2 regions of the Kluyvera ascorbata genome follow, and region 1 is predicted to be linked to the other one. Evidence: predicted binding sites of a transcription regulator. Region 1 holds the regulator's gene; the other holds the start of a gene.
The links. Region 1 encodes Fur, which represses iron uptake genes when iron is present. Its sites were predicted from a motif close to ATAATAATGAGAACNACTATCAA; they were not measured.
Positions count from the first base shown of each region.

Region 1 (5,750 bases):
GTCACCCGAACGAAATTGCGTTCTCCTCTAAGAACAAAGGCTACAGCGAAGATTACAGCGGCGATAAGAGCGGTATCAGCCTGTACAAAGCGGCAGCTAAATTTAAATTAGGGCCAGCATGGGCTCGCGCAGGTTACATCCAGCCAACCGGTCAGACGCTGCTGGCGCCGCACTGGAGCTTTATGCCAGGTACCTATCAGGGTGCTGAAGCCGGGGCCAATTTCGACTACGGTGATGCTGGCGCGCTGAGCTTCTCCTACATGTGGACCAACAACTACAAGGCGCCTTGGCACCTTGAAATGGACAACTTCTATCAGAACGATAAGAAGACCAAAGTTGATTACCTGCACTCCATCGGTGCGAAATACGATTTCAAAAATGACCTGGTGCTGGAAGCCGCATTTGGTCAGGCAGAAGGCTATATCGATCAGTACTTCGCCAAAGGTAGCTACAAATTTGATATCCCTGGCGGCCCGCTGACCACCAGCTACCAGTTCTACGGTACCCGTGACAAGGTGAGCGATCACGGCGTCAACGACATCTATGACGGCACCGCATGGCTGCAAGCATTAACCTTCGGCTACAAGCTGCAAGAAGTCTTCGACTTCCGTCTGGAAGGGACCTGGGTTAAAGCAGAAGGCCAGCAGGGTTACTTCCTGCAGCGTATGACGCCAACCTACGCCTCCTCTAACGGTCGTCTGGATATCTGGTGGGATAACCGCTCTGACTTCAACGCCAACGGCGAAAAAGCGGTCTTCTTCGGTACTATGTATGACCTGAAAAACTGGGATCTGCCGGGTTGGGCAGTGGGTGCTTCTTACGTTTACGCATGGGATGCTAAGCCAGCGACCTGGCAGTTGAGCCCGGATGCGTACTACGACAAGAACAACAAGATTAAAGAGTCTGCCTACAGCCTCGATGTAGCATACACCGTACAGGATGGTCGTGCGAAAGGTACGCTGTTCAAACTGCACTTCACTCAGTATGACAATCACTCCGATATCCCAAGCTGGGGCGGTGGTTACGGCAACATCTTCCAGGATGAGCGTGACGTGAAATTCATGGTTATCGCACCGTTCACCATTTTCTGATGCTAACGTGGCAGGGGGAGACCTCTGCCGCCGCTAAGAGGCTCATCGTATGAAAAAACTGATTATTGTTGCGCTGATGGCTGCTGGGTTAACCGCCTGTGCGCAATCTCCTGCGCCGAAGGAAGATAGCAAGCTGAAGGATGCCTACAGCGCCTGTATTAACACCGCAGAAGGCAACCCGGATAAAATTCAGGCCTGTCAAAGCGTACTGAACGTGCTGAAGCAAGAGAAAGCACACGAGCAGTTCGCGAACCAGGAAAGCGTGCGCGTCATCGACTACCAGAAATGCATTAACGCTAGAAAAATGGGCAATGATGAAGCAGTAGCAAAAAACTGCGATAAGATCTGGCAAGAAATTCGCAGCAACAATACGCCGCAGAAATAGGCTTACGCTGATAATAAAAAACCGCTGCTTGCAGCGGTTTTTTTGTGGGCGTCGTAAAACGCAGAGTATAAAAAAACCAGCGCATAGGCTGGCTTTTCGAGAGGCAGTACGCTTATTTTGCGACTGCGTCATGCGCGTGTTCATCTTCACGGCAGTCGCCTTCAGCGCAGTGACCGTAGAGATAAAGACTGTGGTTCGTTAAGCGAATACCATGCTTCGACGCGATTTCACGCTGACGAGCTTCGATGGAATCATCGCTGAACTCGATCACTTTGCCGCAGTCGAGGCAAATCAGGTGATCGTGGTGATGCTGCTGGGTCAGTTCGAAAACGGATTTACCGCCTTCAAAATTATGACGAGTCACGATGCCGGCGTCATCAAACTGGTTAAGTACGCGGTAAACCGTGGCCAAACCAATCTCTTCACCCATGTCGATCAGGCGTTTATATAAGTCTTCCGCGCTGACATGGTGGTTATCCGGTTCCTGAAGGACTTCCAGAATCTTTAACCGTGGAAGTGTGACTTTCAGGCCAGCCTTCTTTAATGCGGTATTGTTGTCAGTCATGCGGAATCTGTCCTGTTGCTAAACGATCAACTTCCATCAGCGAAAGTATCACAGAGAATGCACCCGAATTAATGCGTCTCATTATAGAATGACCCTATTGAAATGAAAACAGCAAGAGCCGGGTAAACTAAGCTATCAAAAACGAGGCTTCACCGACAAAGTTACGATGAGACCGCGCTAAATCAGAAGATATTGTACAGGTATGCGCTAAAAAGTTAAAAAATTGTAGCTATTATTTTAATTGCTTTTACCTATTAATGAGGCGTAGTTTCATCACTACGCCTCACTGTTTTGCATCAGGCGTTTTTGATCTCTTCCAGGTGCAGCTCTTCTGCAACCTGCTTAACCCATTTTTCAACGCGTTCAGCGGTCAGCTCAGGCTGACGGTCTTCGTCGATGGCCAGACCAACAAAGTGGTCGTCATCGGCCAGGCCTTTAGACGCTTCGAAATGGTAACCTGCCGTTGGCCAGTGACCGACGATGGTCGCGCCGCGTGGTTCAATGATGTCGCGAATGGTACCCAGCGCATCACAGAAATATTCAGCATAGTCTTCCTGGTCGCCGCAGCCAAACAGCGCGACCAGCTTGCCGTTGAAGTCCACTTCTTCCAGCGTTGGGAAGAAATCGTCCCAATCGCACTGCGCTTCGCCGTAGTACCAGGTTGGGATACCCAGCAGCAGAATATCGAATGCTTCCAGATCTTCTTTGCTGCTCTTGGCAATGTCGTGAACGTCAGCGACATCTTTACCAAGCTGTTTTTGAATCATTTTTGCGATATTTTCGGTGTTCCCGGTATCGCTACCGAAAAAGATGCCAACGATTGCCATGAGTAAAATAACCTCTTGAAACTTAATGATATGGTGGTGGCTTATTGCCCACAGATAAGGGCAATCATAGCAGAACTGAGAAGCGTGCGGAAACCGCTATCGTGCCGTACTGCACACTCTGCTACATGAAAGTGTGTTTTGGGGGGATTTTCAGACTTTCCCCTGTCCGTGTAGCTGGGCCAACTGACTCATCAACATCTCTTCGATGAGTTCGCTACGGCTCATATCACGGGCAGTCGCCAGCTCGTTGAGCGCATCAACGGCTTCGTTATTCAGCTTCAGCTCCACGCGTTTCAGACCGCGCACTTTGTCGCGTTTTAACTGATTACGCTTATTAATGCGCAGCTGTTCGTCACGCGAAAGCGGATTGGTTTTTGGTCTTCCCGGCCGACGCTCATTTGCGAACAAATCTAAGGTCGTACGGTCCGTTTGTTCTTTTGCCATGGTTCTGAGTGACTTCGGGGAAACAAGCTACCGGGCGGTGCCCAGTGCAGACAGCGCGCAATCATACATCAGTGAGACCCACACGCCAACGACCACGGCCATTCTGGCGCGCGGTCGATGCATTTTTAATCATTCACTGAGGTAACGACGGATAGCCCGCAGTACCGCGTCCGGTTTTTCGGCGTGAACCCAGTGGCCCGCACCGGCGATGACGTGTGCTTTTGCCTGGGGGAATTGAGCCAGCAGCGCGCTGCGGTAGGCTTCGGTGACGTACGGTGAATTGCCGCCAGGAATAAACAGAGCAGGGTGGTCCCAGGCCGGAATGGTTTCCCAGCCCACGATATGCGGGTATTGCTCCCACAACACCGGTACGTTAAAGCGCCAGGCACCGTCGACGAAGGATTTCAGCAGGAACTGAATCACACCTTCTTCTTTTAAGTATTCGCGCATTACCGTCGCGGCCTGCTGGCGAGTTGCTACACCGGCGCTGGTAACGGCGTTAATGGCCGCAAAAATCTCATCGTGGCGACGGACGTGATAATCCACCGGTGCAATATCAATTGCGACCAAGCGGTCGATGCGTTCTGGGGCCAGCGCGGTAAGCGCCATCACCGCTTTGCCACCCATGGAATGGCCGATAACCGTGGCTTTTTCGATGCTGTTGGCATCAAGCGTGTCGAGAAGATCCTGAGCCATGGCGGGATAGGTCATCTCATCGGCACGCGGTGAGAGGCCATGGTTACGCATGTCGACCTGGAGGATATCGTGATCGGTAACCAGGTCGCGGGCCAGGATACCCAGATTATCGAGGCTGCCGAACAGGCCGTGGACGAGAACGATGGGAGAATTATTGTGCAGGTTTTGTGCAGATTGCGCTCGGACATTCAATTTCATAGCAAAGTTCTTTTTTTCGCATTGTCGGGTTAGGGTATCATGTTGGACATTCTAACGCTCAGGGGCAAGAGAGGAACTCATCCGAATTTTGCCGTCTTCCTGGTTTGGCGCTACCCGCTGTTGGGTTTTGACTTTATAATCCCAATGAATTGTATTCAGAAAAATTATCGCACCGGATTAAGATGAAAACGATCGAAGTTGATGACGAGCTCTATCGCTATATTGCGGCTCACACTCTGCACATTGGCGAGAGCGCGTCCGACATTTTACGGCGTATGCTGAAATTCTCCGCCGCTTCCCAGCCCGTGGCTGCTGCCGCTGCGCCGGTCGTCAAAGCAGAACCGGCTCCCGCTCCGGCCCCGGCTGCTGCTCCCGTTGCTGACGTAAAAACGGTGAAAACCGCCAAAGATAAAGTTCGTGCCATGCGCGAGCTGCTGCTCTCTGATGAGTATGCCGAGCAGAAGAAAGCGGTTAACCGCTTCATGCTGGTTCTGACCACGCTGTACGCTCTGGACAACAAAGCGTTTGCAGAAGCTACCGAATCCCTTCACGGTCGTACCCGTGTCTATTTTGCGGCTGATGAGCAAACGCTGCTCAAAAACGGCAATCAGACAAAACCAAAACAGGTTCCGGATACGCCATACTGGGTCATTACCAATACCAATACAGGCCGTAAATGCAGCATGGTCGAACACATCATGCAATCAATGCAATTCCCGGGGGAATTGATTGAGAAGGTTTGCGGTACTATCTAATACTGACAATCTAACCCTTGCATAAGAAGGACCAGGCAATGGCAAACCATACCCGTGCAGGACAACCTGCACAGCAGAGTGATTTGATCAACGTCGCCCAACTGACGGCGCAGTACTACGTGCTGCAGCCTAACGTGAGTAACCCGGAACATGCGGTGAAGTTCGGTACGTCCGGCCACCGTGGGAGCGCGGGTCGTCACAGCTTCAATGAAAAGCATATTCTGGCCATTGCTCAGGCGATTGCTGAAGAGCGCGCGAAAAATGGAATTACGGGCCCATGCTATGTCGGGAAAGATACTCACGCGCTCTCTGAGCCGGCGTTTATCTCCGTTCTCGAAGTGCTGGCAGCAAACGGGGTGGATGTCATTGTTCAGGAAGACAATGGCTTTACGCCAACTCCAGCGGTATCTAACGCTATCCTGGTTCACAACAAAAAAGGCGGCAAGCTGGCCGACGGGATCGTGATTACGCCATCCCACAACCCACCGGAAGACGGCGGCATCAAGTACAACCCACCAAACGGTGGCCCGGCTGATACCAACGTCACCAAAGTGGTTGAAGACCGCGCGAATGCGCTGCTGGCAGCAAATCTGGAAGGCGTGAAGCGTATTTCGTACGACGCGGCACTGGCTTCCGGTCACGTGAAAGAAGTCGATCTGGTGCAGCCGTTTATTGAAGGGCTGGCGGATATCGTCGATATGGCGGCTATCCAGAAAGCCGGTCTGACCCTGGGCGTTGACCCGCTGGGCGGTTCCGGTATCGAATACTGGAAGCGTATTGCTAAGCATT
Region 1 is NZ_CP096201.1:3,530,129-3,535,878, reverse strand. Features, by position in the region: gene chiP (chitoporin ChiP) at 1-1,091, shown strand, start outside; gene MY052_RS16895 (ChiQ/YbfN family lipoprotein) at 1,141-1,476, shown strand; gene fur (ferric iron uptake transcriptional regulator) at 1,589-2,041, opposite strand; gene fldA (flavodoxin FldA) at 2,338-2,868, opposite strand; gene ybfE (LexA regulated protein) at 3,019-3,312, opposite strand; gene ybfF (esterase) at 3,442-4,206, opposite strand; gene seqA (replication initiation negative regulator SeqA) at 4,389-4,961, shown strand; gene pgm (phosphoglucomutase (alpha-D-glucose-1,6-bisphosphate-dependent)) at 5,000-5,750, shown strand, end outside.

Region 2 (5,750 bases), 1.9 Mb from region 1:
GAAGCCGCTAAATTTATCGATGCCGATAAGGGCGTTGCGGACACCAAAGCGGCCCTTGATGGCGCACGCTATATCCTGATGGAGCGCTTCGCGGAAGATGCAGGCCTGCTGGCGAAAGTGCGTGACTACCTATGGAAGAACGCCCATCTGGTTGCCAAAGTGGTCAGCGGTAAAGAAGAGGAAGGCGCTAAGTTCCGCGACTACTTCGACCACCACGAACCTATTTCCACCACCCCTTCCCACCGCGCGCTGGCGATGTTCCGCGGGCGTAATGAAGGCGTGCTGCAACTTTCTCTCAACGCCGACCCGCAGTTCGACGAGCCGCCGAAAGAGAGCTACTGCGAACAGATTATTATCGACCACCTCGGCCTGCGCCTGAACAACGCGCCGGCGGACAGCTGGCGTAAAGGCGTGGTGAGCTGGACCTGGCGCATCAAGGTGCTGATGCACCTCGAAACCGAACTGATGGGCACCGTGCGCGAACGTGCGGAAGATGAGGCAATTAACGTCTTCGCCCGCAACCTGCACGACCTGCTGATGGCTGCACCGGCTGGCCTGCGTGCCACCATGGGCCTTGACCCGGGCCTGCGTACCGGCGTCAAAGTGGCAGTAGTTGACGGTACCGGCAAGCTGGTCGCCACCGACACCATTTATCCGCATACCGGTCAGGCGGCGAAAGCCGCGGTTGTCGTCGCCGCACTGTGCGAAAAGCACAACGTAGAACTGGTGGCTATCGGTAACGGGACAGCATCTCGCGAAACCGAACGCTTCTTCCTCGACGTACAGCAGCAGTTCCCGAAAGTCACCGCCCAGAAGGTGATCGTCAGCGAAGCTGGCGCATCCGTCTACTCTGCCTCTGAACTGGCGGCGCTGGAGTTCCCGGACCTAGACGTTTCCCTGCGCGGCGCGGTGTCTATCGCCCGTCGTTTACAAGATCCGCTGGCAGAGCTGGTGAAAATCGACCCGAAATCCATCGGGGTCGGCCAATATCAGCATGACGTTAGCCAGACTCAGCTGGCGCGTAAGCTTGATGCAGTCGTAGAAGACTGCGTAAACGCCGTCGGCGTAGACCTGAACACCGCCTCCGTGCCGCTGCTGACCCGCGTAGCGGGCCTGACGCGCATGATGGCGCAGAACATCGTCGCCTGGCGCGACGAGAACGGTCAGTTCCAGAATCGCCAGCAGTTGCTGAAGGTGAGTCGTCTGGGGCCAAAAGCGTTTGAGCAGTGCGCTGGCTTCCTGCGCATTAACCACGGCGACAACCCGCTGGATGCCTCAACCGTTCACCCGGAAGCCTATCCGGTGGTCGAGCGTATTCTGGCCGCCACGCAGCAGGCGCTGAAGGATTTAATGGGCAACAGCAGTGAGCTCAGAAATCTGAAAGCCTCTGAATTCACCGACGAGCGTTTCGGTGTGCCAACCGTTACCGACATCATCAAAGAGCTGGAAAAACCGGGCCGCGATCCGCGTCCTGAGTTCAAAACCGCGAAGTTTGCCGATGGTGTAGAAACCATGAACGACCTGCTTCCGGGAATGATCCTCGAAGGCGCCGTTACCAACGTCACCAACTTTGGTGCGTTCGTGGATATTGGCGTGCATCAGGATGGCCTGGTCCACATCTCTTCGCTGGCAGATAAGTTTGTCGAAGACCCACACACCGTGGTGAAAGCGGGCGATATCGTCAAAGTGAAGGTGCTGGAAGTGGATCTGCAGCGTAAACGCATTGCGCTGACCATGCGCCTTGACGAGCAGCCGGGTGAAACCAACGCCCGTCGCGGTGGCGGTAACGATCGCAGCCAGAGCAACAACCGCCCGGCAGCGAAAGCGGCAAAACCTCGCGGACGCGAAGCGCAGCCTGCGGGCAACAGCGCGATGATGGATGCGCTGGCAGCCGCCATGGGCAAAACACGCTAATCGAAACCAGTAGCCCGGCCGAGCACAGCGACGCCGGGAACCGCTCCAGAGCCTCCCCGACGTCGGCGTTAAAACGCCTCGACCGGTCTGCCGCTTATTTGGCATATCTCAGCCATTATTATCTTCCGTTCAGCTTTTAATAATAAGCCTCATCACGTTTTATTTTATTAACCAATGAAACCTTAATTAAACATTAAGCGAAGAAAATAATATTTAATTCATTCACAGCTACAATGCGTTGCTTGCGTCATATCAAAAAAAGTGCAAATTCCGTTCGAAATTCCCACCGATCGCATAATATGTATTGATGATAAAAACCATTCTCATTATCATCATATTCAGTAAGCTTTATTCTTTTATTCTGTGACGATGCCCCGACTGCCGCCAGGCAGCACGCGGGTTCCCTCTCGTTCAGCTAGCGATATACAAGTAGGTTCTATGCAATTTACACCTGATACTGCGTGGAAGATTGTCGGTTTCTCCCGCGAAATTAGCCCAGCCTATCGTCAGAAACTGCTGTCACTGGGTATGCTGCCGGGATCGTCCTTTAATGTGGTTCGCGTTGCACCACTCGGCGATCCTATTCATATTGAAACTCGCCGCGTCAGCCTGGTGCTACGTAAAAAAGATCTCGCGCTAATAGAATTAGAATCCATCGCGTAATAACTTCAGCCCGGCACTAAGAGTCTGAAAAATGAAAAAATTAACCATCGGTTTAATTGGTAATCCTAATTCCGGCAAGACAACCTTATTTAACCAGCTCACCGGCGCGCGCCAGCGCGTGGGCAACTGGGCCGGGGTAACGGTTGAGCGTAAAGAAGGTGCATTCTCCACCACCGATCATCAGGTCACCCTTGTCGACCTGCCGGGCACCTACTCGCTGACCACCATTTCGTCGCAAACCTCGCTGGATGAGCAAATTGCCTGTCACTACATTCTGAGCGGCGACGCCGACCTGCTGATTAACGTGGTCGATGCCTCCAACCTCGAGCGTAACCTTTACCTGACGCTGCAACTCCTCGAACTGGGCATTCCGTGCGTGGTGGCGCTGAACATGCTCGACATTGCCGAGAAACAGCAAATCCGCATCGACGTGGATGCGCTCTCTGCCCGCCTCGGCTGCCCGGTTGTACCGCTGGTTTCCACCCGCGCTCGCGGAATTGAAGCGCTGAAAATGGCCATTGACCGCCATCAGGGCAACCAACAGGTTGAACTGGTGCATTACCCGCAGCCGCTGCTGCGCGAAGCCGATAACCTGGCAAAAGAGATGTCGCAGGAAATCCCTGAACGTCAGCGCCACTGGCTGGGTATGCAGATGCTCGAAGGTGACATCTATAGCAGCGCCTACGCCGGTGATGCCGCACACAAGCTGGACGTTTCCCTGGCGCATCTTAGCGAAGAGATGGACGACCCCGCACTGCACATCGCCGACGCGCGCTACCAGAGCATTGCCGCGATTTGCGATGCCGTCAGCAACACCCTGACCGCCGAGCCAAGCCGCTTCACCGCCGCGATGGATAGAATCGTCCTCAACCGCGTGCTGGGCTTGCCGATTTTCCTGTTCGTGATGTACCTGATGTTCTTGCTGGCGATTAACATCGGCGGTGCGTTGCAGCCAATCTTCGACGGCGGCTCCGTTGCCATCTTTATCCACGGTATTCAATGGATTGGCTACCAGATGCATTTCCCGGACTGGCTGACGGTCTTCCTGGCGCAGGGTATCGGTGGCGGTATCAACACCGTGCTGCCGCTCGTGCCGCAGATCGGCATGATGTACCTGTTCCTCTCCTTCCTTGAGGACTCCGGGTACATGGCGCGCGCCGCATTCGTCATGGACCGTCTGATGCAGTCTCTGGGTCTGCCGGGTAAATCATTCGTACCGCTGATCGTCGGCTTCGGCTGTAACGTACCATCGGTCATGGGCGCACGTACCCTCGATGCCCCGCGTGAACGTCTGATGACCATCATGATGGCGCCGTTTATGTCCTGTGGCGCGCGTCTGGCTATCTTCGCCGTCTTCGCCGCCGCCTTCTTTGGCCAGGGCGGAGCGCTGGTGGTCTTCTCCCTGTACGTGCTGGGTATTGTTATCGCCATCCTGACCGGCCTGATGCTCAAATACACCATCATGCGCGGTGAAGCGTCGCCGTTCGTGATGGAACTGCCGGTGTACCACGTACCGCACATTAAGAGCCTGATTATCCAGACCTGGCAGCGCCTGAAAGGCTTCGTACTGCGCGCCGGTAAAGTTATCGTTATCGTCAGTATCTTCCTGAGCGCGCTGAACAGCTTCTCGTTCAGCGGCAAAATCGTCGACAACATCAACGATTCCGCACTGGCCTCCGTCAGCCGCGCGATCACCCCGGTGTTTAAACCGATTGGCGTGCATGATGATAACTGGCAGGCCACCGTGGGTCTGTTTACCGGTGCGATGGCGAAAGAAGTGGTGGTCGGTACGCTGAACACCCTCTACACCGCCGAAAACATTCAGAACGAAGAGTTTAATCCACAGGAATTCAGCCTCGGTGAAGAGCTGCTCGCCGCAGCGGATGAAACCTGGCAAGGGCTGAAAGGCACCTTTAGTCTGAGCGTACTGGCTAACCCAATCGAAGCCAGTAAAGGCGACGGTAATATGGAAACCGGTGCCATGGGCGTGATGAGCAGTAAATTCGGCAGCGCGGCAGCAGCCTACAGCTACCTGATTTTCGTTCTGCTCTATGTTCCGTGCATCTCGGTGATGGGGGCGATTGCCCGTGAGTCGAGCCGCGGCTGGATGACCTTCTCCATTCTGTGGGGTCTGAACATCGCCTACTCACTGTCTACTCTGTACTACCAGGCGGTGAGCTTCAGCCAGCACCCACGCTACAGCCTGGTGTGCATCCTGGCGGTGATTCTGTTCAACGTGGTGGTGATTGGTCTGCTGCGCCGTGCCCGTAGCCGGGTGGATGTTTCCCTGCTGGCGACAAGCAAAACCCCGACATCCTGCTGCTCTAGCCCGGCAGGCGATTGTCACTAGGAGTCAACATGGCATCATTGATTGAAGTACGCGATATGCTGGCATTGCAGGGACGCATGGAAGCTTCACAGCTCAGCGCCCAACTGCATACGCCGCAGCCGCTGATCGATGCCATGCTGAGTCGCCTGGAAGCCATGGGGAAAGTCATGAAAATTGACGAAGAACCTGATGGATGTCTGACCGGCAGTTGTAAAAGCTGCCCGGAAGGAAAAGCCTGCTTACGTCAGTGGTGGGCGCTACGCTAAAACGTATTCCCGGCGTGAACAAACGCCGGGAATAACATGTTCGACCGACTTACTTATAGACGTCCGCATTACCGTGAACGGTTTTCTCGTTCTTCTCACCCGCAATGATCACATAGTACTTGCCGCCCAGCTCATCCGCCTTTTTAGACAGATCGTGTTTAGCATCCATTGGCGAGGTCGTGTTTGACGTAGTGATGTTACCGATTTTGGTCAGATTCATCTTAGCAACGTCTTCTTTAGTGATTTCCTTGGCCGCAAATGCGCCAAATGAAAGCGAACCGATAACCAGAGATGCAACAATACCTGTAACAAGTTTCATAGGCCTACACTCCATTCAGTTATTTTCGTAGGTGACAGTGGCCCGCCGAAATAGCCAGCCACCGTAACAAGTTAAGTATTGCTACAAATTTGCCATTTACCACGTCAGGCTAAAAATTATTCCGTAAGCGTTGTTTGAGCGCCAGCAACGGTTCGCAGAATGCCTGCGGATGCGAAATAAACGGCGCATGAGCCGCCTTATCAAACACCAGCGATTCGCTCTGCGGCCACTGGGCATCCAGCAGCGGTACAATTTTTCT
Region 2 is NZ_CP096201.1:367,500-373,249, reverse strand. Features, by position in the region: gene MY052_RS01670 (Tex family protein) at 1-1,914, shown strand, start outside; gene feoA (ferrous iron transporter A) at 2,353-2,577, shown strand; gene feoB (Fe(2+) transporter permease subunit FeoB) at 2,609-4,927, shown strand; gene feoC ([Fe-S]-dependent transcriptional repressor FeoC) at 4,936-5,172, shown strand; gene MY052_RS01650 (YdgH/BhsA/McbA-like domain containing protein) at 5,222-5,491, opposite strand; gene bioH (pimeloyl-ACP methyl ester esterase BioH) at 5,601-5,750, opposite strand, start outside.
Region 2: the regulator Fur is predicted to act here: its motif matches at 2,225-2,247, upstream of feoA (ferrous iron transporter A).